2 regions of the Micromonospora sp. CPCC 205558 genome follow, and region 2 is predicted to be linked to the other one. Evidence: riboswitches for the same ligand, from Rfam matches in the RefSeq annotation. Region 2 holds a riboswitch; the other holds the start of a gene.
The links. Region 2 has a riboswitch for cobalamin ahead of V6U86_RS21735 (ribonucleoside-diphosphate reductase subunit alpha). Riboswitches for the same ligand answer to the same signal wherever they lie in the genome.
Positions count from the first base shown of each region.

Region 1: linked by a shared signal. The riboswitch ahead of V6U86_RS01845 (hypothetical protein) and the one ahead of V6U86_RS21735 (ribonucleoside-diphosphate reductase subunit alpha) in region 2 are both predicted to bind cobalamin.

Region 1 is NZ_JBAKHR010000001.1:418,624-430,762, forward strand. It holds gene V6U86_RS01800 (helix-turn-helix domain-containing protein) at 115-876, opposite strand; gene V6U86_RS01805 (hypothetical protein) at 1,015-1,185, shown strand; gene V6U86_RS01810 (helix-turn-helix domain-containing protein) at 1,172-2,371, shown strand; gene V6U86_RS01815 (ABC transporter ATP-binding protein) at 2,578-3,258, opposite strand; gene V6U86_RS01820 (ABC transporter ATP-binding protein) at 3,255-4,259, opposite strand; gene V6U86_RS01825 (ABC transporter permease) at 4,256-5,146, opposite strand; gene V6U86_RS01830 (ABC transporter permease) at 5,139-6,158, opposite strand; gene V6U86_RS01835 (ABC transporter substrate-binding protein) at 6,128-7,726, opposite strand; gene V6U86_RS01840 (hypothetical protein) at 8,072-8,959, shown strand; gene V6U86_RS01845 (hypothetical protein) at 9,023-10,456, opposite strand; cobalamin riboswitch at 10,560-10,681, opposite strand; cobalamin riboswitch at 10,749-10,864, shown strand; gene V6U86_RS01850 (prenyltransferase/squalene oxidase repeat-containing protein) at 10,957-12,139, shown strand, end outside.
Region 2 is NZ_JBAKHR010000019.1:97,563-109,701, reverse strand. It holds gene V6U86_RS21760 (TetR/AcrR family transcriptional regulator) at 1-19, opposite strand, end outside; gene V6U86_RS21755 (TraR/DksA family transcriptional regulator) at 137-490, shown strand; gene eno (phosphopyruvate hydratase) at 548-1,813, opposite strand; gene V6U86_RS21745 (MerR family transcriptional regulator) at 1,932-2,846, shown strand; gene V6U86_RS21740 (ribonucleotide-diphosphate reductase subunit beta) at 3,326-4,321, opposite strand; gene V6U86_RS21735 (ribonucleoside-diphosphate reductase subunit alpha) at 4,372-6,720, opposite strand; cobalamin riboswitch at 6,915-7,130, opposite strand; gene V6U86_RS21730 (enolase C-terminal domain-like protein) at 7,446-8,840, shown strand; gene V6U86_RS21725 (FadR/GntR family transcriptional regulator) at 8,848-9,570, shown strand; gene V6U86_RS21720 (aldo/keto reductase) at 9,581-10,576, opposite strand; gene V6U86_RS21715 (ATP-binding cassette domain-containing protein) at 10,573-11,385, opposite strand; gene V6U86_RS21710 (ABC transporter substrate-binding protein) at 11,385-12,139, opposite strand, start outside.

The DNA of each region.
Region 1 (12,139 bases), on a different contig from region 2:
GCCGGCGGTCGGGCACGGACAGTCGTCCAAGGTCGAGCACACGGAGGGACAACGCCGGACGACGCGGCCAGAACTTATAAGCGAGGCGTCAAGGGCTCCCGGACCAGCAGGGACCTACGTCGCGGACGTGTTGTAGCGATCAAGTGTCGTCTTAGAAGTCGAGGCGTCGCGGAAGACGAGTTCCCACGGGCCGGTGTTCACGTCCATGTCCTTGCCGAAGCCGATCCACTTTCCGGCCATACGTCGACCTGTCGGCTCGGCGATGAGTTGAATTGCCCCGTGGTATCGGGCGCCCCGGTAGTAGCCGGTGGGGTCGGTCTGCTCCACCCAGGTGCCGGTGACGACGGCACCGTCCACGGTCAGGTCCAGCGAGAGAGACGATGACGCCGAGCCAGGAAGGCTGCGCGCCGTGAGCCGATCGCCGTGCTGGAGCAGCACCACGAAGTGTTGTCCAGCAAAGGAGTCTCCCCGCCCGCTGGAGTAGTACTGGTAGCGGCTGAGCCACACGCCTTCGTAGGACTGGTGGGCAGTGGTGGGCTTGGACGTCGGCGTCGGTGTGGCCAGGCTGGACACGGGCGAGGTCAGATCGTGGCCGCCGTGTTCGTCGTCGGCAACATGCCCGCCTGGCACCGCGTCGAAGCCGAGCAGTGAAATGGGTAGACCGGTGACGACCTCCAAGGCGCGGGCGTAGACGGGGCGGGGCGCGGCGATTGCGCCGGACTCCCATCGCTGGACGAGTCTCTTGTTGGCGTCGTTGGGCTCGCCGACGCGGTGGCCGGCGGCCTGCAGAGCGCGAGCGAAGTCGTCCTGGCTCATGCGCATTCCGGTGCGGACGGCCCGCAGGGCGGTGTTGGGGGCGACCATGACTGCCACCATAGCGCCATGTCGCCTTAATGTCGCCGGCTAAGTGACCTGATTGTCGGCCCTTGTGCCGTCGCAGCAGATGACATTCCGACGTCACTGTTGACCCGCGACGGTCGACGTGCCGCTGCTTCCACTGGCGGAGGTGTGGGGATGCCGCGTAAGGGCGACGAATCGGCGGTGAGTCGGGGCGAGCAGATCCAGGCGGCCGAACGGGAGGCGGCGAGGCGGCGGCTTCTCGCCGAGGCGGAGGCGGATCGCATCCCGGTAGAGGAGACGACTCGGGCCGTTCCGGATCGGCGGTGGCGTCGTGGGCAGCGTTGAGCTGTTGCCGGTCGGGCGGCGGGTGGCGTACTGGCGGGGTCGGCGGAAGCTGTCGCAGCAGGTGTTCGCCGACCGGCTCGGCAAGTCAAAGAGCTGGGTCGACAAGGTCGAGCGCGGAGTTCGGCGGCTGGACAAGCTGTCAACACTTCAGGAGATTGCCCGCGTACTTCGCATCGACACCGCCGCTCTTGTCGACCGGGATGCCGCGCCGGTCCAGGCAACGGGTCGCGATGACGGCGTCGAGCGGATCAGAGCAGCGCTGTCCCGCTACGAGATCCCGTTGGGCAGGCCGGCGGGCAGCCCGATATTGCCGGTGGACCGGATGCTGCGGGATGTGGGGTACGCGTGGTCGACGTTCCAGTACGCCCGCTATCCGCAGGTGGTCGACCTGGCGCCGGACCTGCTCACCGGTGCGCAGCGCGCCCATGCTGAGGTGCCGGTGGCGGGTCGGGTGCCGCTCGTCGAGGCGTACCGGATCATCGCTTCTCTGTTGGTCAAGCTCGGCGACGCCGAGCTGGCCTGGTTGGCCGTGGATCGGGCGATGCTCGCCGCCACCGGTGACCGGGAGTTGGTGGCCGCCGCAGGCGTGCAGCTCGGGCAGGTGTTGCGCGCGCTTGGCCGGGTGCGGGAGGCGAAGTCGGTGACGCTCGGTGCCGCGTATCGGATCGCTCCGCCTGTGATCGAGTACGGCACGCCTGCGGAGTTGTCCCTGTGCGGAGCCTTGCTCATCCAAGCCGGCCTGGCGGCGGCGCAAGACGGGAACGAGGCCTCCGCCGGCGAGCTGCTCGACGAGGCTGCCGGTATGGCGGAGCGGGTCGGCGACGGGCACGACCACCACCGCACCGCGTTCGGTCCCACCGCCGTCGACCTGGCCCGCGCCACCGCAGCCGTCGAAGTCGGCGACACCCAGGAGGCGATCGCCTGGCACGAGAAGGCCACCGCGCGGGGCGGCTGGCGGTGGCTACCTGCCGAACACCGCGCCGCGCACCTGCTCGACGTCGCGCGTGCCTACCTGCAGGCCGGGGATACGGGCAGCGCCGCCCGCGTGCTGACCGAGGTCGAGCGCACCGCACCAGCCGAGATCAGGTGCCGGCCCGCCGCCCGGGACGTCGTCGCCGAGGTTGCCCGTCACCCGCGCGCCCCGGCCACGATCGCCCAGCTCGCCGCCACGCTCGGGGTGGGCTGAGCGGCATTCCATGCGGCAGAGAAGTACAGCAGCGAAATACAGCAACCGTGCCAGCCGAACCGGCCCGAGAGGCGCGCCAACAGGCCGTCTGACCTCACATCAAGCCCGACCCGACCAGCCTGCCGAGAGTTCACCCCGAAGAGGTCGCCGCAGGAGCCAAGTCGTCCGCTTTGATCGACTAGGCGCCCGCAACTCCCGAGCGGCGATCAGGCGCGTGCCCTCGTCGCGGCGGCGAGGTCGACGATCCGGTCACTCCAGCGCTCCAGCAGGGTCTGGTCGTGGCTGATGACCAGGACGCCGGCCTGCCGGGTCCGCTGGTAGTCGCTGATGACGGCGGCGACGTGCGCCTGCGTCGACGCGTCGAGCATCGCGGTGGCCTCGTCGCAGAGCAGGTAGTCGGGACGGTGCACGAGGGCCCGGGCGAGGCAGGCGCGTTGCAGTTGCCCGTCGGAGACCGCGTGCGGACGTCGGCCGCGCAAATCCGCGGTGAGGCCGACCAGGTCGGCGAGTTCGGCCACCCGTTCGCGGACCGTCGGTTCGGGCGTCCGGGTGGCGCGTAGCGGTTCTGCGATTAGGTCGGCGAGGCTCAGTCGGGGGTCGGCGGCGGCGCGTGGGCTCTGGAAGAGGGCGGCGACGCGGGTCCGCAGGGCGACCGGTACGGCGTACCGGGTGCCGTCGACCGGGGTGCCGTCGATGCTGACCCGACCCTGATCGGGGCGGTGCAGCAGGGCCAGGACCCGGACCAGCGTCGACTTTCCGCAGCCGGAGGGCCCGCGCAGTCCGACCGTCTCTCCGCGGCCGAGACGCACTGTGACCCCGTTGAGGACGACCTGGCGGCCGTACCCGACGGTCACCTCGTCGGCGAGCAGGTGCTGCGCGTCGGTCACGTGGTGGCTCCCGGAAGGATCGGGTGGTGGCAGGCCGCCGTGCCGCCGCCGGTGACCGGTGTCGGCTCTGGTCGGTCCGTACAGGCGTCGGTGCGGCGCGGGCAGCGGGGCGCGAACGCGCAGCCCGGAGGCAGCGCGGTGAGCATCGGCGGGTCGCCCGGCACCGGCCGGAAGGCCCGGTCCGGCAGGGCGTCGAGCAGCGCCGAGGCGTACGGGTGGGCCGGTGCGGTGAAGAGCTGGTCGGTGTCGCGGTGTTCCACGATGCGGCTGGCGTACATCACGGCGACGGTGTCGGCGACCCGCTGCGCGGCCGCCAGGTCATGCGTGATGAGTACGACAGCCGAGCCGTTGTCGCAGCGACGTCTCAGCAGGTCGAGGGTGTGGTCGACCAGCGGTCGGTCCAGCCCGGTGGTGGGCTCGTCGGCGATGAGCAGCGCCGGGTCGGGTGCCAGCGCGAGCGCGGTGACCAGCCGCTGTGCCATCCCGCCGGACAGCTCGTGGGGATAGCGGTCCAGATCCGTCGGGTCGAGCCCGACATCGACAGCGAGTTGCTCGGCGTCCGCGCGGTCGCGGCCGTGCGCCCGCAGCGTCTCGGCGAGCAACCGCCGTCCGGTGCGCACCGGGTTCAGGGCGGTGGCCGGGCTCTGCGGCACCAACCCGAGACGGCGCCCACGCACCCTGCGAGCCAGGTGGCGTTGACCGCAGGTGATCAGGTCGACCGGTTCGCTGTCCGGCTCGTGCAGGACGGCGTGGCCGGTGGTCGTGGCGTTGCCGGGCAGCAGGCCGAGCAGGGCGTGGGCCAGGACGGACTTGCCGCAGCCGGACTCGCCGACGATGGCCAGCAATTCGCCGGCCCGGACGGTGAGGCTGAGGTCGCTGACGGCACGCACTGTCGTGTCGCGGAGCCGGAACTCGACGCCGAGACGGTCCACGGTGAGCAGCGGCTGACCCGCGGCGACGCGGGGCGACGCCGGGGCTGAAACGGACTCGGTGGTGGTCACAGGTGCAGCTCCGCTCGGACCCGGGGATCGAGGCGGTCGCGCCAGCGGGCGGCGAGGACCGCGATGGCGAGGGTGACGACGACGATGACCGCGCCCGGTGCCAGGCTCGCCCACCAGGCACCGGTCAGCAGCGACCCCTGGCCGTCATTGATCATGTTGCCCAGTGAGGCGAGGTGCGGCGGCAGGCCGAGGCCGAGGAACGACAGGGCGGTCTCGTGCCACACCGCGTGCGGGATCATCAGGGTGGTGGCCAGCGCCAGCCGGGGCAGGACGTGCGGCAGCAGGTGCCGGGTGAGGACCCGGAGTCGGCCGGCCCCACCGCTGATGGCGGCGTCGATGAACGGTCGGGTCCGCAGGCTCAACAACTCGGATCGGACGATGCGGGCGGTGGAGAGCCAGTGGGTGAGCCCGACGGAGGCGATCACGGCACCGAGGCTGGGCCGCAGCATGGCGACGATGAAGATGCCCAGCAGCAGGTGTGGCATCGCGGCGATGGTGTCCACGATCCGCATCAGGATCCGGTCCACCCGGCCGCCGAGCGTGCCGGCGATCCCGCCGACCACGCCCCCGAGAACCGTGGCCACGAGGGCGGCGACCGCGCCGACGAGCAACGAGACCCGCAGTCCGTAGACAGCCCGGTGCGCCACGTCGCGGCCCAGGTCGTCAGTGCCGGCAAGGTGGGCCCAGGACGGTGCCAAGCGGGTCTGGTCCAGCGCGACCGCGCTCTGGTCGAGCGGCCAGACGAGCGGAGCGAGCAGCGAGCCGGCGACTGCCACCAGCAGGACCAGACCGGCGATGACGACACCGGTCTGGCCGGGTCGCAGCCGCAGCCGCAGCCGGGACCGGGCCAGGTGGAGCAGCGGCTGTCGGGTAGCAAGGTCAGCCATCGAGTCGCACCCTCGGGTCGGCGGCGGCGTAGGCGAGGTCGGTCGTGAGGTTCGCGGCCAGCACCACGGCGGTGGTGACAAGCGTGATCGCCGCCAACAGCGGGAAGTCGCTGCCCAGTGCGGCGGCCACCGTGACGGCACCGAGGCCCGGCAGCGAGAAGACCGTCTCGACAAGCACCGCCCCGCCGACCAGCTCGGGCAGGTGGGTGCCGACCAGGGTGAGGAACGGCAGCAGCGCGGTCCGTAACGCGTGCCCGAACAGGATCGTCCGCCCGGGCAACCCCCGGGCCCGCGCCGCGAGCACGTGGTCGTCGCGCATGCTCTCCGCTACGGCGTCCCGGACGAACAGCACGAACCACGGTGCCTGGGAAACGGCCAGCACTCCGACCGGCAGGATCAGGTGGTGCGCCACGTCGGCCCAGGAGGTGCTGGTCGCTGTGACATCGGTGAGCCCGCCCGCCGGAAACCAGCCCAGGGCCAGCGCGAACACGGCGATCGCGGCCAGACCCAGCCAGAACACCGGCATCGACTCGACCGCGTAGGCCGCCGCCCGCAAACCCCGGTCGAACAACCCCCCCCTGCGGTACGCGGCCAGCGCGCCCAGCAGCAGACTGCCGACCAGGACCAGGGCGAGGGTCACACCGATCAGCAACAGCGTCCAGCCGGCCCGGTCGGAGAGCACTGCGGCGACCGGCTCGTGACGACTCGTCGACCAGCCCAGATCGCCCTGGACCAGATTGCCGATCCAGCGTAGGTACTGCACCGGCAGCGGGTCGTCGACACCCCAGTTGGCGCGAATCTGCGCCAGGTTCTCCTCGCTGGCGGTGAAGGCCGCCGCGCCCGCGTACTGCTTGGCGGGGTCCACCGGCGAGGCGGCACCCAGGGCGAACATCCCGACGCTCGTCGCGGCGAGCACCGGCACGGCGACCAGGAGGCGGCGTCGGACCACCGCCCCGGCCCCGGCCAGTCGGCCGGAGCGGGTCATGAGCGCGTCCAGGTGTTGATGTTCCACCAGATGCTGTTCGCCACCCCGTGCTCGTGCGCCTCGACCCGGGGGGCCGCGCCCTGGACGGAGGACTTCAGCACGTAGGTGTGCCGCAGGTAGGTGAGGAACAGCCACGGCACGTCGGCGGCCAACTGCTTCTGGAACTGGGTGTACGCGGCCTTGCGAAGAGCCGGGTCGATCTGGTCGCGGCCCTCCTGGAGGGCCCGGTCCGTCACCTCGGAGCGGTACGAGCCAGGGTTGAAGTAGCCCTGCCCGGCGAACTGGGAGCTGAACAGCTTGTACGAGACGAAGTCCGGGTCGTACGGAGTGCCATAGCCCATCAGCAGGGCGTCGGACTTCATCCGCGGATCGATGGCGTCCCAGGTGAGCCCGGCCGGGGTGACCTCGATGCCGATCTTCTTCGCGTCGGCGGTGACGGCCAGGGCCAGGTCCTTGCGAAGGGTGTCGGTTGCCGGGTACATCAGCGTGAACCGGGCCGGCCGGCCGTCCTTGGCCCGCACCCCACCCGAACCGGGCCTCCAGCCGGCAGCGTCGAGCAGCGCGCTCGCCGCCGTCGCGTCGGCGGTCGGCGTGCCGACTGTCGAAGGGTCGGCGAACTCGGAGGTCGGGGGGACCGGCCCGAACGCCGGTTCGCCGGCGCCACCGAGGATTCCGGACACCATCGCGGCCCGGTCGACGGCGAGGTTGAGCGCCCGGCGGACCGCCGGGTCGGCCAGGACCGGGTTGCCCATCGGCAGCATCACGCCCCGGTAGTCGGCGGTCGGCACCCGCTGCACCCGGTACGTGTTGTCGGAGTCGAATCCGGAGGCGAGCTTCGGCGGCAGCTCGGCGGCGTCGAACTCACCGGCGCGCATCCGCTGGGCGCGGACGTTGTCGTCGGCGACGAACGCCACCACGACCCGGTTGTTCGCCGGCCGGCCACCGAAGTAGCGCTCGTTCGCGGTGAGCACCAGCCGGTCACCCGGCGTCCAGGACTCGACCTTGTACGGCCCGGTCCCGATCGGCTTCCGGTTGAACCCGGTGGTGTTGATGTCCTGCCCGCTGAGCAGCTTCGACGGCACGATGCCCAGGGTGAGCCGCTGCAGGAACGGCGCGTACGGGTAGCGCAGCCGGAACACGACTGTGGTCGCGTCGGGTGCGGTCACCGACTCCACCATGTCCAGGTCGGAGCGCAGCGTCGAGTCGACCTTTGGATCCAGCACGGCCTGGTACGTGAATACGACGTCCTGGGCGGTCAGCGCGGTGCCGTCGTGGAACTGCACGCCGTCGCGGAGCTTCGCGGTCACGGTGCGTCCCTCGGCGGACAGTACCGGCAACGCCGTGGCCAGCCCAGGGACGAGGCGGTTGTCACTGTCGCGGGCGACGAGCCCGTCGAAGATCAGCGCGGCGCCGTCGACGCCGAAGTTGAGCACCGGGTTCAGTGCGTCGGGCTCGTCGGAGGTGGCCACGACAAGTGTCGCGCCGCCGGCTGGGCTGTCCGGGGTGGTCGGGGCCGAGCAGCCGGCGAGGACGAGCATCCCGGCCGCTGCTGTCAACGCCACGAGGCGTCGGAAGGTCGGACGGATCCGGGTCACGGAACGCTCCTGTGGTGTGGGTAACGGGGTGTGGGGCGTGCAGGTGCAGCCGCAACAGTTGATGATCACGGTGGCACAGTTGCAACTCATTGGCAATTGCAAGATGTCTGCATCATGAACAGGAATGCGGTCGTCGAATCACGTCCAAGCGCGCGTCACCGCCCGCGCATCTGCGCTGACCAATAAGTTGATCAACGAACTGTTCATGTCGTTTCTTCGTGCCCCACACCGGCCTGGACCTGCGCGTTTGCCGACGGTCGACAGGGTTGCCGCGAATCGTGTAGTCGCCATCCTGGAGCCCTCTTGTCCCAGCATCGACGTCGGCGACGACGAAACGCGGCGACGGTGATCCCGCTGGTGGCCCTCGCCGTCGCAGCAGCCGTCCTGGCCCTGCCGTCCCCGGCATCGGCGCACCCGTTCGGTGATCCGCAGACCGTGTCCATCACGCCTGACGAGCAGCGGCCCGACGTCGTGCGGGTGCGGTGGCGGGTCGGCGGCCCCGACGACCTGACACTGCTCGGCGTCTCGCTCGGCCTGCTGCCGGCCGACCGCATCCTGCTCGACGGTGCGGTCGACTACCGGACGACCGACCCCGCCGTGATCGCGGCGTCCGAGCAGTTTCCCGCGTACCTGCTCAAGCGGATCACCGTGGCCGACGGGGCGCGGCCCTGCCTCGGCGTTGTCGCACCGCTCAAGGCCCTGGCGCGGACCGGTGCGACTGTCGACTACACCTGCCCGGGGCCGGTCGGCACGGTTACCGTCGCGGTGCGGATGCTCACCGGTCTGTGGATGGTGCGCCGGCACCTACACGCCGCAGGCCACAGTCACGACCACACCCACACCCACGGCCACGGCCACGGCCACGGTCATGGCCACACCCACACCCACAGTCATGACCACGTCAAACGCCCCGGACTGTTTTTGCTGGGCATCTCCGGCGGGCTGACCCCTTCCCCGGCCGCGTTCCTCGTGCTGGCGACCGGGCTGTTCATCGGTCGCGCCGGCTTCGCTCTGCTGCTGGTCCTGACGTTCGGCCTGGGCATGGCCGTCGTGCTCTTCGGCGTCGGGATCCTCGCGGTCGCCGGTAGCTCCCTGGTCACCCGGGGCGCACAGTCCCGCGCCATTCTTGGGTTGGCCACCCGGGTGGCGCCCGTCCTTGCCGCCAGCGGCATCACGCTGTTCGGCGCGGGTCTCGTCACCGTCGCCGCGATCCACCTCGTCACCCTCGCCTGAGCAACCGGCGAGAGCGTGGTCAGCGGCGGCTCGGCCGCCGCTGACCACGCCACTACCCGACGGTCAGACGCCGTAGCGCAGGTAGATGGTGTCGCCGACGGTCACTGTCGTGCCGCGGGTCGCGGTGGCCAGGGTGCTGCCGTCGCGGGACACCTTCCATGTGGAGGAGCCGCTGTTGGCCAGGCCGTTGATCGAGGTGATGGTGCCGGTGCCGCTGGTCGGGTTGAGGGCGGTGACGCAGCCGCTGGGGGCGGCCGCGCCGACGGCGGCGTCCAGCACGGCGCCGAGGGTGGTGGTGGCGGCGGTCGGCGTCAGCGTCACCGCGCACGGCTTGATGCTGCCGCTGCCATTGTCGATGATCACGGCGAGTCGGGAGGCGATGCCGGCGGTGAACCCACTCGCCGCGACCCAGGTGGGAGCGCCGGCGGTGACCGGGGTCGGGGGAGCGGCGGTGTAGCCCGCGGCGGCCAGGGCCCGCACCGCGTCGATCGAGGCGTACGCCGATGGGGTGGTGTTGGTGGTGAGGTACTTGAACCCACCGCCGCTCAACTGCTGCGCGCGGAGGAAGTCGATCGGCGTCTTTCCGGCCGTGGTGGTGAAGTCGGTGCCCTGGCTCGGGATGCCGCAGGCGTTCAGCCCGGAGACAGCCCACGCGTTCGAGTCGGTGTTCACACCGAACATCGAGGTGAACGCGCCCGAGGCGTTGACGAGCTTGCCCTTGAGGAAGTTCTTCGCCTGGACGACGTCGGTGTCGGTGTTGGGCACCCCGGCGGCACAAAGGGCGGCCATGGCTGCGCCGGTCATGTCGATGTCGCTGGCGGCGGCGAGTTGGGTGGGGTTGCCCTCGGCCTGGCTGAAGGTCCAGCCGCCGTCGTTGTGCTGGTTGTTGCGGATCCGGGTGACCGACAGGTTGAGCAGCGCCTGCGGCACGCGGGCGGCACCGGTCTGGGTCTTCGCGCCGGCCAGGGCGAGGGTGGCGAAGATGGTGCCGTTGAAGTTCGCCGGCGGGCCGTAGTAGCCGGCCGATCCGGTCTGCCAGTAGGCGATGGTATCGGCGATCAGGTTGCGGGCGGGGGAGACCCGGGCGGGGTCGATGCCGGCGGCGTAGGCGTTCAGGACGCCACGCTCGTAGTCGGTGACGACGGGCGCGGTGCTCGGCCAGGACGCGGCGGAGAGCTGGTTACGGTACACGGTGCGGGCGTTCTTGGTCGTGTCGCCGGAGGGGTAGACGTCTACGGCCGCGACGCCGGCGGGGGCGAACGCGCTGAACGCCCACTCGTTCGACAGCCCGCCGCTGGCGTAGCTGCCATCGGCGGCCTGCAGGGTGCGCAGGTAGGCGACGCCATTGGTCTTGGCGGTGGCGATCTGCGCCGCTGTCGAGGTCGCGGCGGCCGGCGCGGCACCGGTCGTGACCGCGACGACCGAGGCGATCAGCGCGGCGGCGGGAACTGTCGCGAGTCGTCTCCGGCGGCTGCCGGAGGAAAGGCGCGAGGACATCGGGTCTCCTTGGGGGAAGGGGCACGACTGCCTCGACCCGGAGCCCGGCAGGGGCCGGCGGGAGCGGGGCGGGCCGGCCGCAGGACGCGTGGGACGGATACCGCAGGTGCTGCGTCACCACGTGGGTGGTCGGGCTCGGGACGGCCAACCGTCCTCACCGTTGCGCGTCAGCCCCGGATTTCCACCGGGTTCCCCCACGCGATGACGCGGTCACGGTATGGGAGGAAGCCCCTACCGCGCGCTGTTAGGTACATGACACGTCCTCGCGTTGACGAGGTGGTCGGGGTTGTGGTCCGATGACCGCGATCCAGCAGTCAGGGGAAGCCGGTCAAAGTCCGGCGCTGGCCCGCAGCCGTAGGTCCCGTTTTCGGGACGAGTCGGATTACCTGGCTGGATAGTGCACCGCAGCGCCGTCGAGGTACACGGCGCGGAGCCAGGTTTCCGGGACTCGTCTCGGGGTCCGCGTCCGCGCCTGCGCCGCTACCCCGGAGAGAGTCACCATGTCCCCACTGGTCAGTCGAACGTCGCGGATCTCCGCGCCGTGGTTGGCGTTGGTCGCCGCGGTGACGCTCGGCGCGTTGGCGCTGGTGGTGCCGACCCGTGCGGCGATCGCCGATCCGCTGGAGTTCTGCACCCCGACCCAGGGCGCGATCGTCGCGGTCGACTTCGGCGCGTGGGGCGGGCCGCTGTTGCGCGGCTGCGACGCCACCCCGACCACCGGCCTGGATCTGCTGCACGAGGCGGGCTTCACCACGACCGGTACCGCCCACGACGGCCCCGGGTTCATCTGCCGGATCGGGTCACCCGCCTTCGACGCCGGTGCCGAGCACCCGACGCCGGCCGACGAGGCGTGTCAGCTGACGCCGCCGGCCACCGCCTACTGGTCCTACTGGATCGCTCCGGCCGGGCAGGACCACTGGACCTACAGTCCACTCGGCGCGATGTCCCAACGGCCCGGCCCAGGTGAGGTCGAAGCGTGGGTCTTCGGCGGCACCGACATCGGCGGCACCACCGGGGCGCCGAGCTTCACCCCCGCATCGGTACGCGCGAGCGGCCCGACGCCGACCGCGACGCCAACCGCGACCCCGACCGGGACGCCCGTGCCGGTGCCACCGACGGAAGCCCAGGTCAAGGCGGTTGCGAGTTACCTTGTCGCGCAGCTCGCCGACGGCGACCACGTCGACAACGGTTTCGTCGACTACTACCGGACCATCGCCGTCGCCACCGCCCTGGCCGGGACCGGTGGGCAGGACCAGACCATCACCAAGATCGTCGATTACCTGCGGGCGCACGTCGATGCCGCGATCTCCCCGAACGGTGCCACCGCCGCACCCCACATCGCCAACGTCGCCAACCTCGCGCTCCTGCTGACCATCACCGGCGGTAACCCGCGCGCGTTCGGCGACCGGGATCTGATCGCCACGCTCACCGATCGGGTGTGCACCGCGACCGACGTCGACGCCGGCTGCGCCGCCGCCGGTGACTTCGCCGGATCGAGCGATCCCCTGACCCACGCGACCGCCCTGCTCGCGCTCAAGCGGGCCGGCGTCACCCCGCCGGCCGCGACCGTCACCCGACTGACCGAGCAGCAGTGCGCGACCGGTGCCTTCGCCGGTGTATGGCGCAGCCCCACCGACGCCTGTGACCCGGACCTCGCGGCCACGACGCTGGCCGTCCTGGCGA
Region 2 (12,139 bases):
GCGACTTCGGTCGTGGCATGTCGTGGCGTTCCTTCCGGTCGGGGTTCGGCTGGCTGACCTCCCAAACAATATGACCAGTCGTCTCGGAATGCCAGGGCATGTGACCGCGGTCATCCCGCAGTACCGTGGAACGGTCATGGACAGCAACGCAAGCCCGACCCGCCATGAGCTGCTGCGGCTGCGCGAGCAGACCGAGGCGCAGGCCACCACGCTGGAGAGCGACCTACGCAGCCTCTTCGAGGCGTCCCGGTCGTCGAACGCCGACGACGAACACGACCCCGAGGGCAGCACCATCGCCTTCGAACGGGCACAGCTCACCGCCGTCCTCGACGCCACCCGCCGACGCCTGGCCGAGCTGGACGTTGCGCTGCAACGGGTGGACGACGGCAGCTACGGCGTGTGCGAAGGGTGCCGTCGCCCCATCCCCGCCGAGCGTCTTGTCGCCCGCCCGTCAGCGCGTACCTGTGTGGCCTGCGCCAGCCGACGGTAGCGGGAGCCGGCTGGTCACCGCCGACGCGTGCCCGCCGAGGCCGCCGCGGTGCCGGCCTCAGCGACGTCCGGCGTAGGTGGCGCGGTCGCCGAGCTCCTCCTCGATGCGAATGAGCTGGTTGTACTTGGCCGTGCGGTCGGAGCGCGACAGCGAGCCGGTCTTGATCTGCCCGCATCCGACGGCCACCGCCAGGTCAGCGATTGTGGTGTCCTCGGTCTCTCCGGACCGGTGCGACATCACCACCCGGTACCCCGCCTTGTGGGCGGCGTCCACAGTCGCCAGGGTCTCGGTGAGCGTGCCGATCTGGTTGACCTTGACCAGGATCGCGTTGGCGTAGCCGCCGTCGATCCCGTCGCGCAGCCGGTCGACGTCGGTGCAGAAGACGTCGTCGCCGACCAGCTGCACGCGCTCCCCCGCCGCCGCCGTCAGCCGCTTCCAGCCGGCGATGTCGTCCTCGGCCATCGGGTCCTCGATCGAGCTGATCGGGTACCGGGAGACAAGGCCGAGCAGGTAGTCGATGTGCTCCTCGACGGCGCGCTGGCGTCCCTCGCCGACGTAGTCGTAGACGCCCCCGCGGAAGAACTCCGAACTGGCCGGGTCGAGGCAGATCAGGACGTCCGACCCGGGCTCGTAGCCGGTGTCCTCGATGGCGCGCAGCACGAACCGCAGTGCCTCGTCCGCGTCGGTGAAGTGCGGCGCGAAGCCGCCCTCGTCGCCGACACCGGTGTGGTGACCGGCCGCGGCCAGGGACGCCTTGAGGGTGTGGAAGACCTCAGCGCCCATCCGGACCGCCTCGGCGAAGGTCTGCGCCCCGACCGGCGCGATCATGAACTCCTGGAAGTCGAGCGGATTGTCAGCGTGCGCGCCGCCGTTGATGATGTTCATCATCGGCACCGGCAGGAGGCGGGCGCCGACGCCACCGACGTAGCGGTAGAGCGGTTGCCGGTGGGCCAGCGCCGCCGCCTTCGCCGCCGCCAGGGAGACCGCCAGGATCGCGTTCGCACCCAGTCGGCCCTTGTTCTTCGAACCGTCGAGAGCGATCATCGTCTCGTCGATCAGGGCCTGGTCCTCCGCATCGAGCCCGAGCACCGCGTCGGCGATCTCGCCGTTGACCGCGGCGACGGCCCTGCTGACCCCCTTGCCGTGAAAACGCGCCCGGTCCCCGTCACGCAGCTCGACCGCCTCGTTCGCCCCCGTCGACGCGCCGGACGGCACGGCCGCCCGGCCGGTCGACCCGTCGGCGAGGACCACGTCGGCCTCCACGGTCGGGTTGCCCCTGCTGTCGAGGATCTGCCGAGCCCGCACCAGACTGATTGCCGTCATCACACACTCCCTGCTCAAGCTGCCTGTTCGCAGCCAGACTGGCAGGAAACGGCAGCCCTGACACCGCGACGATGGACACGTTGACCCGTACCCCGGGGTGCGGGTTTAGGGTCGCGGGATGCGGGTGGGTGAGTTGGCACGCCGGACCGGAACCACGGTCCGGGCACTGCGGTACTACGAGTCGGCCGGGCTGGTCGTACCCCGGCGGCTGAGCAACGGCTACCGCGAGTACGACCCGATCGCGGTGCGGCTGGTGGCTCAGATCCGCGAGCTGATGGCACTCGGCCTCACCGTCGAGGAGACCCGCCCGTTCGTGGAGTCGATCGCCGGTGGTTCCGACGACACCGACGTGTGCGCGGCGGCGGTGGCCACGTACCGCAGCACGATCACCAACCTGCAGGAACGCATCGGCAAACTGACCGCCCAGCGGGACGCGCTGGACGCTCGCCTCGACACGGCCGCGACCCAGGTCGTGCCCGGCGGTCAGCCGGTCGACGCCGACCCCACCGCCCTGGTCGGCACCAGATTGCCGCCCCTGTCCTTCTACGGCACCGACGGCCGCCCGGTCGATCTCGACGCGCTCGGCGCCGGGCGGAGCGTCATCTTCGTCTACCCCCTGACCGGGCGGCCCGGCGTTGACCTGCCCAACGGGCTGCTGGAGGTCCACGGCGCCCGCGGCAGCACCGAGCAGGCCGCCTGGTTCCGCGACCACCACGCGGAGCTGCGCGCGGCCGGCGCCGCACGGGTGTACGGCCTGTCCGCGCAGTCGACCGGCTACCAGCGTGAACTCGCCCACCGGCTACGGCTGCCCTACCCGCTGATCCCCGACCCGAGACTGACCCTGGCCGACGCGCTGAGGCTGCCGACCCGCACCGCGGGCGACATGACGCTCTACGAGCGGTTGACCCTGATCGTCGCCGACGGCGCTGTCGAACACGTCTTCCACCCGATCCCGGACCCGGCGTCGCACCCACTGCACGTGATGCGGTGGCTCACCAAGCGACGCCAGGCCCCCGGATCGGTCGCCGCTTAGAAGTCGTCGTCGAACGCACCGCACTGCTCACCGTCCATCGTTACTTCTGCAACATGATCGATGCGGCGTCCGGCACAACAGCCAACGACCAATCGAGCCGACGGCATTCGCTCTGACTCGTGCACTCGAGGCAGCCGCCTGAACGCCACGGCTGGTCAAGTGCCCGAGTCCAGTGAGCATCAAGCGTCCGCATCGCGGCGAACAGTTCGTCTGCCCGACTTACCGGTTCATCGATCGGCACGGCGGCGCCCTCCCGCGTTCACGACGTTGGCCCCACCTGGGGGCAGCGACCATCTGCCGTGCTCCCCCAGGCCGAGATCCCAGGAGTTTGCCGAAACCGACGAGCCCGAAACGACCCTTCCCCGCGATCTTGCACTTCCTGTCGCGACATAAATGAGCATTGCGCGCATATCGGCGACCGAAGCTGCAAGATCGGCGCGGACGGGGTGTTGCAACGCGTCGGCTGCGGTCGCCGCTGCCTAGAAGTCGTCGTCGAAGGCGACGGTGCCGCTCACCCCGACCTGGTACGCCGACACCCGCCGCTCGAAGAAGTTGGACAGCTCCTGCACGTCCTGCAACTCCATGAAACCGAACGGGTTGCTCGACCCGTAGAGCGGCGCGATGCCGAGCTGGGCGAGGCGGCGGTCGGCGACGTGCTGGAGATACTCCCGCATGTCGGCCAGGGTCAGACCGGGTACGCCCTGGCCCAACAGGTCCTCGGCGAACTGCACCTCACACTCGACGGCCTCGGTGAGCATCCGGCGGACCTGGTCGGCGAGGTCGTCGTCGAACAGGTCCGGCTCCTCGGCGCGAACGGTGTCGACGACGTCGAACGCGAACGCCATGTGCATGGACTCGTCGCGGAACACCCAGTTGGTACCGGAGGCGAGGCCGTGCAGCAGACCACGGGAACGCAGGAAGTAGACGTAGGCGAACGCGCCGTAGAAGAACAACCCCTCGATGCAGGCGGCGAAGCAGATCAGGTTGAGCAGGAACGTCCGCCGGTCCTCCCGGGACCGAAGCTCCCGCAGGTCGTTGAGGGAGTCGATCCAGCGGAAGCAGAACTCGGCCTTACGGCGGATCGAGGGGATGTTCTCGATGGCGGCGAAGGCCTCGAAGCGTTCGGTCTCGTCCGGCACGTACGTGTCGAGCAGGTTGAGATAGAACTGGACGTGCACGGCCTCCTCGAACAGCTGCCGGGACAGGTAGAGGCGGCCCTCGGGGCTGTTGACGTGCTGGTACAGGTTGAGCACCAGGTTGTTGGCGACGATCGTGTCGCCGGTGGCGAAGAACGCCACCAGGCGGCTGACCAGGTGCCGTTCGGCCGGCGACAGTTTGTCCAGGTCGGCGAGGTCGGCGTGCAGGTCGACCTCCTCGACGGTCCAGGTGTTGCGGATCGCGTCGCGGAAGCGGTCGAAGAAGTGCGGGTAACGCATCGGGCGGAGCGTGAGGTCCATCCCGGGGTCGAGCAGCATGTGCGTGGTCCTCGTGTCGTTGGTGGCGGCGTCGGTGGTGTCGGCGGCGGTCACTGGCAGGCCTCGCACGACTCGGGGTTCTCCAGCGAGCAGGCCAGCGCCTCCGCGTCGACGGCGACGGGCGCGAGGGCGATGGGTGCGGCGGCGGCGGGTGCGACGGCACTGACGGTGGCCTGCTGGATCCGCGTGGCGGGGCGTGAGCGCAGGTAGTAGGTGGTCTTCAGCCCGGCCTTCCAGGCGTACAGGTACATCGAGGAGAGCTTGCCGATTGTCGGCGCGGCCAGGAACAGGTTCAGCGACTGGGACTGGTCGATGAACGGGGCGCGGGCGGCGGCCAGGTCGATCAGCGCCCGCTGCGGCAGCTCCCACGCGGTGCGGAACAACTCCCGTACGCCGGCCGGCAGCTCCGCGATGTCCTGCACCGATCCCTCCGCCCGCTTGATCGCCGAGCGGATCCGGTCGGTCCACAGACCGCGGGCCTTCAACTCGCGTACCAGAGCGGTGTTGACCTGGAGGAACTCCCCCGACAGGGTCTCGCGCTTGAACAGGTTGGACACCTGCGGCTCGATGCACTCGTAGCACCCGGCGATCGAGGCGATGGTCGCGGTCGGCGCGACCGCCACCAGCAGCGAGTTGCGCAGCCCGTACGCCTCGACCCACTCCCGCAGCGCGTCCCACCGCGCGGTCTGCGTACCCTCGACGCCCCACAGGTCGGGCTGGAGCTGACCCCGCGCGGCCCGGGTCTGCGGGTACGCCGGGTGCGCGCCGAAGTCGCGAGCCAGGTCGGCGGAGGTCTCCAGCGCGGTCAGGTACAGCTCCTCGCTGATCCGGGTGGACAGCTCCCGCGCGGCCGGCGAGTCGAACGGCAGCCGCAGGGCGAAGAAGACGTCCTGCAGCCCCATCAGCCCGAGCCCGACCGGCCGCCAGCGGGGGTTGCTCGCCGCCGCCTGCGCGGTCGGGTAGTAGTTGATGTCGATGACCCGGTCGAGGAAGGTCACCGCGGTCCGCACGGTGGCGCGCAGCCGCTCCCAGTCGATGCCGCCGTCGGTGAGGTGGGCGGCCAGGTTCACCGAGCCGAGGTTGCACACGGCGGTCTCGGCGTCACTGGACACCTCGACGATCTCGGTGCAGAGGTTGGACAGGTGCACCACGAAGCCCGGCTCGGCGGTCTGGTTGCAGAGTCGGTTGGCGGCGTCCTTGAAGGTCATCCACCCGTTGCCGGTCTGGGCGAGGGTCCGCATCATCTTCCCGTACAGCTCCCGCGCCGGGACCTGCCGCACGTAGCGACCCTGGGCCTCGGCCTGCCGGTACGCGGCGTCGAACCGCTCCCCCCACAGGTCGGGCAGCTCGGGAACCTCGTGCGGGTCGAACAGCGACCACAACTCGTCGGCCTCGACCCGGCGCATGAACTCGTCCGGAATCCAGTTGGCCAGGTTGAGGTTGTGGGTGCGCCGGGCGTCCTCGCCGGTGTTGTCCCGCAGTTGCAGGAACTCCTCGATGTCCGGGTGCCACGGCTCCAGGTAGACGCAGGCCGCGCCCTTGCGCCGGCCGCCCTGGTTGACCGCGGCGACGCTCGCGTCCAGTGTGCGCAGCCACGGCACGATCCCGTTGGACTGCCCGTTCGTGCCCCGGATCAGCGCGCCCCGGGAGCGGACCCGGGAGTACGCGATGCCGATGCCACCGGCGAACTTGGACAGGTTGGCGACCTGGGCGTACCGCTGGTAGATCGAGTCCAGCTCGTCGAGCGGGGAGTCGACCAGGTAGCAGGAGGACATCTGGGTGTGCCGGGTGCCGGAGTTGAACAAGGTCGGTGAGCTGGGCAGGTAGGCGAGGCTGGACATCAACCGGTAGAAGCCGACCGCCTCGTCCGCCGTCCGGGACAGGCCGCAGGCCACCCGCAGCAGCCAGTACTGCGGGGTCTCCAGCACCAGCCGGCTGGTGGGGTGACGCAGCAGGTAGCGGTCGTACACCGTGCGCAGCCCGAAGTACTCGAACCTGCGATCGCCGCCCGGGTCGATGGCGGCATCGAGCGTCGTGGCGTGCGCGGTGACGAATGCGGCGGTGTCGTCACCGATCAGGCCCTCGGCGTGGCCGACCCGAATCGCCGCACTGAACGAGGTGATGCCCTGCCGGCGCACCTCCTTGTCGACGTAGCCGGCCAGCAGCCGGGCGGCGAGGCGGGAGTACTGCGGCTCCTCACCGATCATCTCGGCCGCGGTCTGGATGGACAGCCGGTCCAGTTCGGCAGTGGTCGCGCCGTCGTAGAGGCCACTGATGGTGCGGGTGGCCACCCGCATCGGGTCGACGTCGGTCAGGTCGTCGGCCCACCGCTCGACCGCCCGGACGATCTTGTTCACGTCCACCGGTTCGGTGCCACCGTCGCGCTTGCGGACCTGCATCGGCGTGCGGCGCACTGTCGCGTCGCCGCTGGCCGGGACTATCTCGGTGACTGTCACCACTCGCTCCTCGGAGTTCGAGACCTGGTGGCCCGGAGACGCGAGGAGACAGACACCGACGGACGCCACGCCAGCCCGGCGTGGGTCAGGTGGCGTCAGCCGTCCCACGCGGCCTCGGACCGCCGCCCACCCGGGTGCGGGTACGCGGCGCGCTGGCAGGTCTTCGGACTCGTGGGCACGACCGGCTCGCCGGTCTCCTACTGGCCGTCGCTTCCCAGGCCGTGTGGTGGCCCAGTGCTGATGACGGCGGTCGTTCCCACTCACCGCTGCGGGACAGTCCCGGATTTCCACCGGGTTCCCTGTTGCCTCGACCGCGCCGGATGAGCGGCCGAACCAGCTGCGCTCGACACCATATATAGGGACACAGTCGTTGTCACACCCCACATGTCGTTCTCGGGCGTGTCGGCGGCCGCCGGTGATCATCGTCACCAGCATGGCGGGCGGACGCCGGGCAGCGCGAGAGGCGTCCCCAAAGGTGTCGACAATCGACAAGGATCCGATGCGTCGAGGTGACGTGCGTCTGCCGTCGTCCATCCCGACCGGGTCCGGTGCGCGCAAACATCATATGTCTGGATGCCGGCGGTGATCGACAACGTTGACGTTCCGAGGAAACTCTCCGTATACTCCGAATGATCATCTGATCTTTAGCCTAGTCGGGCGAGGAGCGCATGCCGCAGATCACCGCCGTCACCGTCGAAGACGTCCGCTTCCCCACCTCCCTGACCGCTGACGGGTCAGACGCCATGAACAAGGACGGCGACTACTCGGCGGCCTACGTCGTCCTGCACACCGACGGCGTCGACGGCGCGGGCGCGCCGCTCGCGGGGCACGGCCTGACCTTCACCATCGGTCGTGGCAACGACATCGTGGCGGCGGCGGCAGTCCATCAGGCCCAGCTCCTCGTGGGCATGGACGTGGCGACGATGGCAGCGGACATGGGCGCGGTCTACCGCCTCCTGACCTCCGACTCACAGCTGCGGTGGCTCGGCCCGGAAAAAGGTGTCGTCCACCTGTCCCTCGCCGCCGTGTTGAACGCGTCGTGGGACCTGGTCGCCCGGATCGCCGACAAGCCGCTGTGGCGGCTGCTCGTCGACATGTCCCCCGAGCAGCTCGTCGACATCGCGGACCTGCGCTACCTCTCCGACGCGCTGACCCGGGACGAGGCACTGGCCATCCTGCGCGCCAAGGAGGGCACCAAGGCCGCCCGCCTCGCCGAGCTCGACCGGACCGGCTACCCCGCCTACACCACCTCGGCGGGCTGGCTCGGTTACGGCGACGACAAGCTGCGCCGGCTGTGCCAGGAGGCGGTGGACACCGGCTACGGCTACGTCAAGCTCAAGGTCGGCGCCAACCTCGATGACGACATCCGCCGCTGCGCGATCGCGCGGGAGATCCTCGGGCCGGATCGCAACCTGATGATCGACGCCAACCAGGTGTGGGACGTCGGTCAGGCCATCGAGTGGGTCACGGCCCTCGCCCAGTTCAAGCCCCTCTGGATCGAGGAGCCGACCAGCCCCGACGACATCCTGGGCCACGCTGCCGTCCGCCGTGCCGTCGCACCGATCGGCGTCGCCACCGGCGAACACTGCCACAACCGGGTGATGTTCAAGCAGCTGTTCCAAGCCGAGGCCATCGACTTCTGCCAGCTGGACACCGGCAGGTTGGCCAGCATCAACGAGATCGTCGCCGTGCTGCTGCTCGCCGCGAAGTTCGACATCCCGGTGTGCCCACACGCCGGCGGCGTCGGGCTGTGCGAGATGGTCCAACACGTGTCGGTGCTCGACTACGTCGCGATCTCGGGGGATCTCACCAACCGGGTCACCGAGTTCGTCGACCACCTGCACGAGCACTTCACCGATCCGTGCATCATCCGCGACACCGGCTCGGGCAGCGGTTACGTCCTGCCCAGCGAGCCCGGCTACTCCACCCGGATGCGTCCCGAGTCCGTCACGCTCTACCGGTTTCCCGACGGCCACTACTGGGCCGCGACAGACCCGACTACCGTGTCATCTCCGGAGGCGTACGTGATCGCGGGTGGGAAGGCCACCCCCGCCGGCCGCTAGGGGGATCATGTCTCGCACTGACGAAGTGGTCAACGGCATCAAACGGATGATCCTCGAAGGGCAGTTCAGGCCCGGAGACCGGTTGCCCATCGAGAAGGATCTCGCCGAGTCGCTCGGCGTCTCGCGGGGCTCGTTACGCGAGGGGATGTCGGCGCTGTCGATCCTCGGCATCGTCAACATCCGCCAGGGCGACGGCACCTACGTCACCAACCTCGACGCGCCACAACTGCTGGCCCCGATGGGTTTCGTGGTGGACTTCCAGGGTCAGGGCGACCCACGGCACATCCACACCGTTCGGCGACTGCTGGAGTGCGAGGCCGCCCGGCTGGCGGCGACCAGGATCACCGACGAGGCCCTGGCCCAGGCGGCGGACCTGCTCGACGAGGCGGCCCGGATGGTCGGCCAGTCGCCGCAGGACCATGAGCGGATCATGGAGATCGACATCGCGTTTCACCGGATCATCGCCGTGCACGCCGAGAATCCGGTGCTCGTCGGCCTGATCGAAGCCTTCGCCGGGCGCACCATCCGCGGCCGGCTCTGGCGGAGTCTGCACGAGGAGGGCGCGGACCTGCGTACCCATGACGAACACGTGGCGATCCTCAAGGCCCTCGTGGCGCGCGACCCGGAACGGGCCCGCACCCGGATGGCCAACCACCTGATCGGCGTGGAGGAGTCGTTGCAGGGGTTACCCGACGACGCTGACGCGAGCGTCGAGACGGCCCGATCGTGACCGCCGATCCTCACGACTGCACATCGAGCAGCCCTTCGTCGTACAGGGCCGCCCAGAGCTGATCCGGGACGTCGACGTCGGATCGGCGCAGGGTCTCGGTCACCTGGGCCTCGTCACGCATGCCAACCACCGTCGACACCACGGCCGGGTGACGGCGGACGAACGCCAACGCCGCCTGCGGCAGCGTGACGCCGTACGCCTGGCAGACCCGCGCCACCCGACGGGCGTGGTCGATCACCTCCACCGGCGCCTGCCGATAGTTGTAGACGGCGTCGGTCGGCGGCATCTCCCGGGCGAGCAGCCCGGAGTTGTAGACCCCGGCGACCACCACACCGACGCGGCGAGCCTGCGCGACGGGCAGCAGGTCGGTCAACGCCCCCTGCTCCAGCAGGGTGTACCGGCCGGCGCACATCACCACGTCCACATCGGTCTCCGCCACGAAGCGGGCCAGCATCGCGGACTGGTTCATCCCCGCCCCGACCGCACCGATCACGCCCTGCTCCCGCAGCTCCACCAACGCCGGGATCGCCTCGCGCGAGGCCTGCTCCCAATGCTCGTCCGGATCATGCAGATACACCACATCGATCCGGTCCAGGCCGGTGCGCCGGAGGCTCGCCTCCAACGAACGGCGCACGCCGTCGCGGCTGAAGTCCCAGACCCGGCGGTGATCGGCGGGAACGTCGAACCCCTCCGGATCCCGCCGGTGAGCCGTCTCCGGCGACGGCACGAGCAGCCGACCGACCTTCGTCGACACCACGTACTCGCCGCGCGGGCGGGAGCGCAGGGCGGCACCCAGCCGCCGTTCGGACAGGCCCAACCCGTAATGCGGTGCCGTGTCGAAGTATCGGATGCCACCCGCCCACGCGGTGTCCACCGCGGCCGCGAACTGCTCCTCCGACGTGGCCCGGTAGAGGTTGCCGCCCTGCGAGGCGCCGAAGCCCAGCGGGCTCAGCCGCAGCCGCAGCCGCGACTCGACGGTGTTCACGCTCGCCCGTACCGCCGTCACCGCTCGTCCCGATCCGTGCTGCCGGTCATCGCCGCGACCAGGTCGTCGGTGGTGACCTCGTCGGCGCGTAGTTGCGCGGCTCGTCGGCCGAGGCGCAGCACCTCGACCCGGTCGGCGATGTCGAGCACCTGCGGCATGTTGTGGCTCACCAACACCACCGACATGCCGGCGTTGCGCGCCCGCCGAACCACGTCGAGCACCCGCCCGGTCTGGACCACGCCCAACGCCGCGGTCGGCTCGTCGAGGATGACCACGTTTGTCGCCCAGATGATGGCTCGGGCGACCGCCACGCACTGCCGCTGCCCACCGGAGAGCATCGCGATCGGAGTGGTGACCCGGGAGATCCGTACGCCCAACTCGTCGAGGGCGGCGGCGGCGCCCTGTCGCATGGCCCGCTTGTCCAACAGCCCGAGCCGACCGAGTGGTCCGGAGCGCAGGATCTCCCGGCCGAGATACAGGTTGGCGGCCACGCTGAGGTCGTCGGCGACGGCGAGATCCTGGTAGACGGTCTCCACCCCCGCCCGCCGGGCGTCGACCGGGGTGGAGAACTGGACCGGACGGCCGCCGATCAGGATCTCGCCCTCATCCGGCGGATGCACACCGGACAGGGTCTTGATCAGGGTGCTCTTTCCGGCGCCGTTGTCACCGATCAACGCGACGACCTCACCCCGGCGAACCGTGAAGTCGGCACCACGCAACGCCTCGACGTGCCCGAACCGCTTGACGATGCCGCGGGCTTCGAGGACCGGCGGGTCGCCGTCGACGGGTTGTTGATCGCTGTCGGCGGTGGCCGTGGGGATGCCGCCCATCACTGCACCGGCGGGTTGGCGCAGCTGGGCTCGAGCACCGCCTTGATCTCCGCCGAGTCGATGTTCTCCTTGGTGACGAACGTGACGCCGGTGTCGGCCGAGGCCAGCGGTGCCTTGTCCCGAAGGTGCTTGACCATCTTGTCGACGCCGAAGTAGCCCATCTTGAACGGGTTCTGCACGACCAGCGCCGAGATCTGGCCGCTGCGTACCCCGGCGATCTCGTCCGGGGCTGCGTCCCAGCCGATGATGACCACCTTGCCGGACTTGCCGGCGGCCTGGATGGCCTGCGCGGCACCGAGCACGCTCGGCTCGTTGGCCGCGAAGACGCCAGCAAGGTTGGGGTTGGCGGTGAGGATGTTCTCGGTGACCCGGCGGGCCTCGTTGACGTCGCTCTTGCTCGGCTGCTGGCCGACCAGCTTCAGGTTGGGGTACTGGGCCAGGCCGGCCTTGAAGCCGTCGACCCGCTCAGTGTTGGTCTGCGAGCCGGGCTGGAACTCGACCAGCGCCACCTCGTGGTTGCCGGGGCCGAGTTCGGTGGCGAGCATCTTCGCCGCCTCGGTCGCCGACGCACGGTTGTCGGTGGCGAAGAGGGGCACGTTCGACGGCTGCGGGCTGGTGCCAGAGTCGATCATGGCGACGGGGATGTTGGCGCCGAGCGCCTTGTCGGTCGCCGGCGCCAACGCGCTGGAGTCGGTCGCCGCGTAGACGATGCCGTCGACCTTCTTGGTGACGAAGTTCTGGATCAGGTTGACCT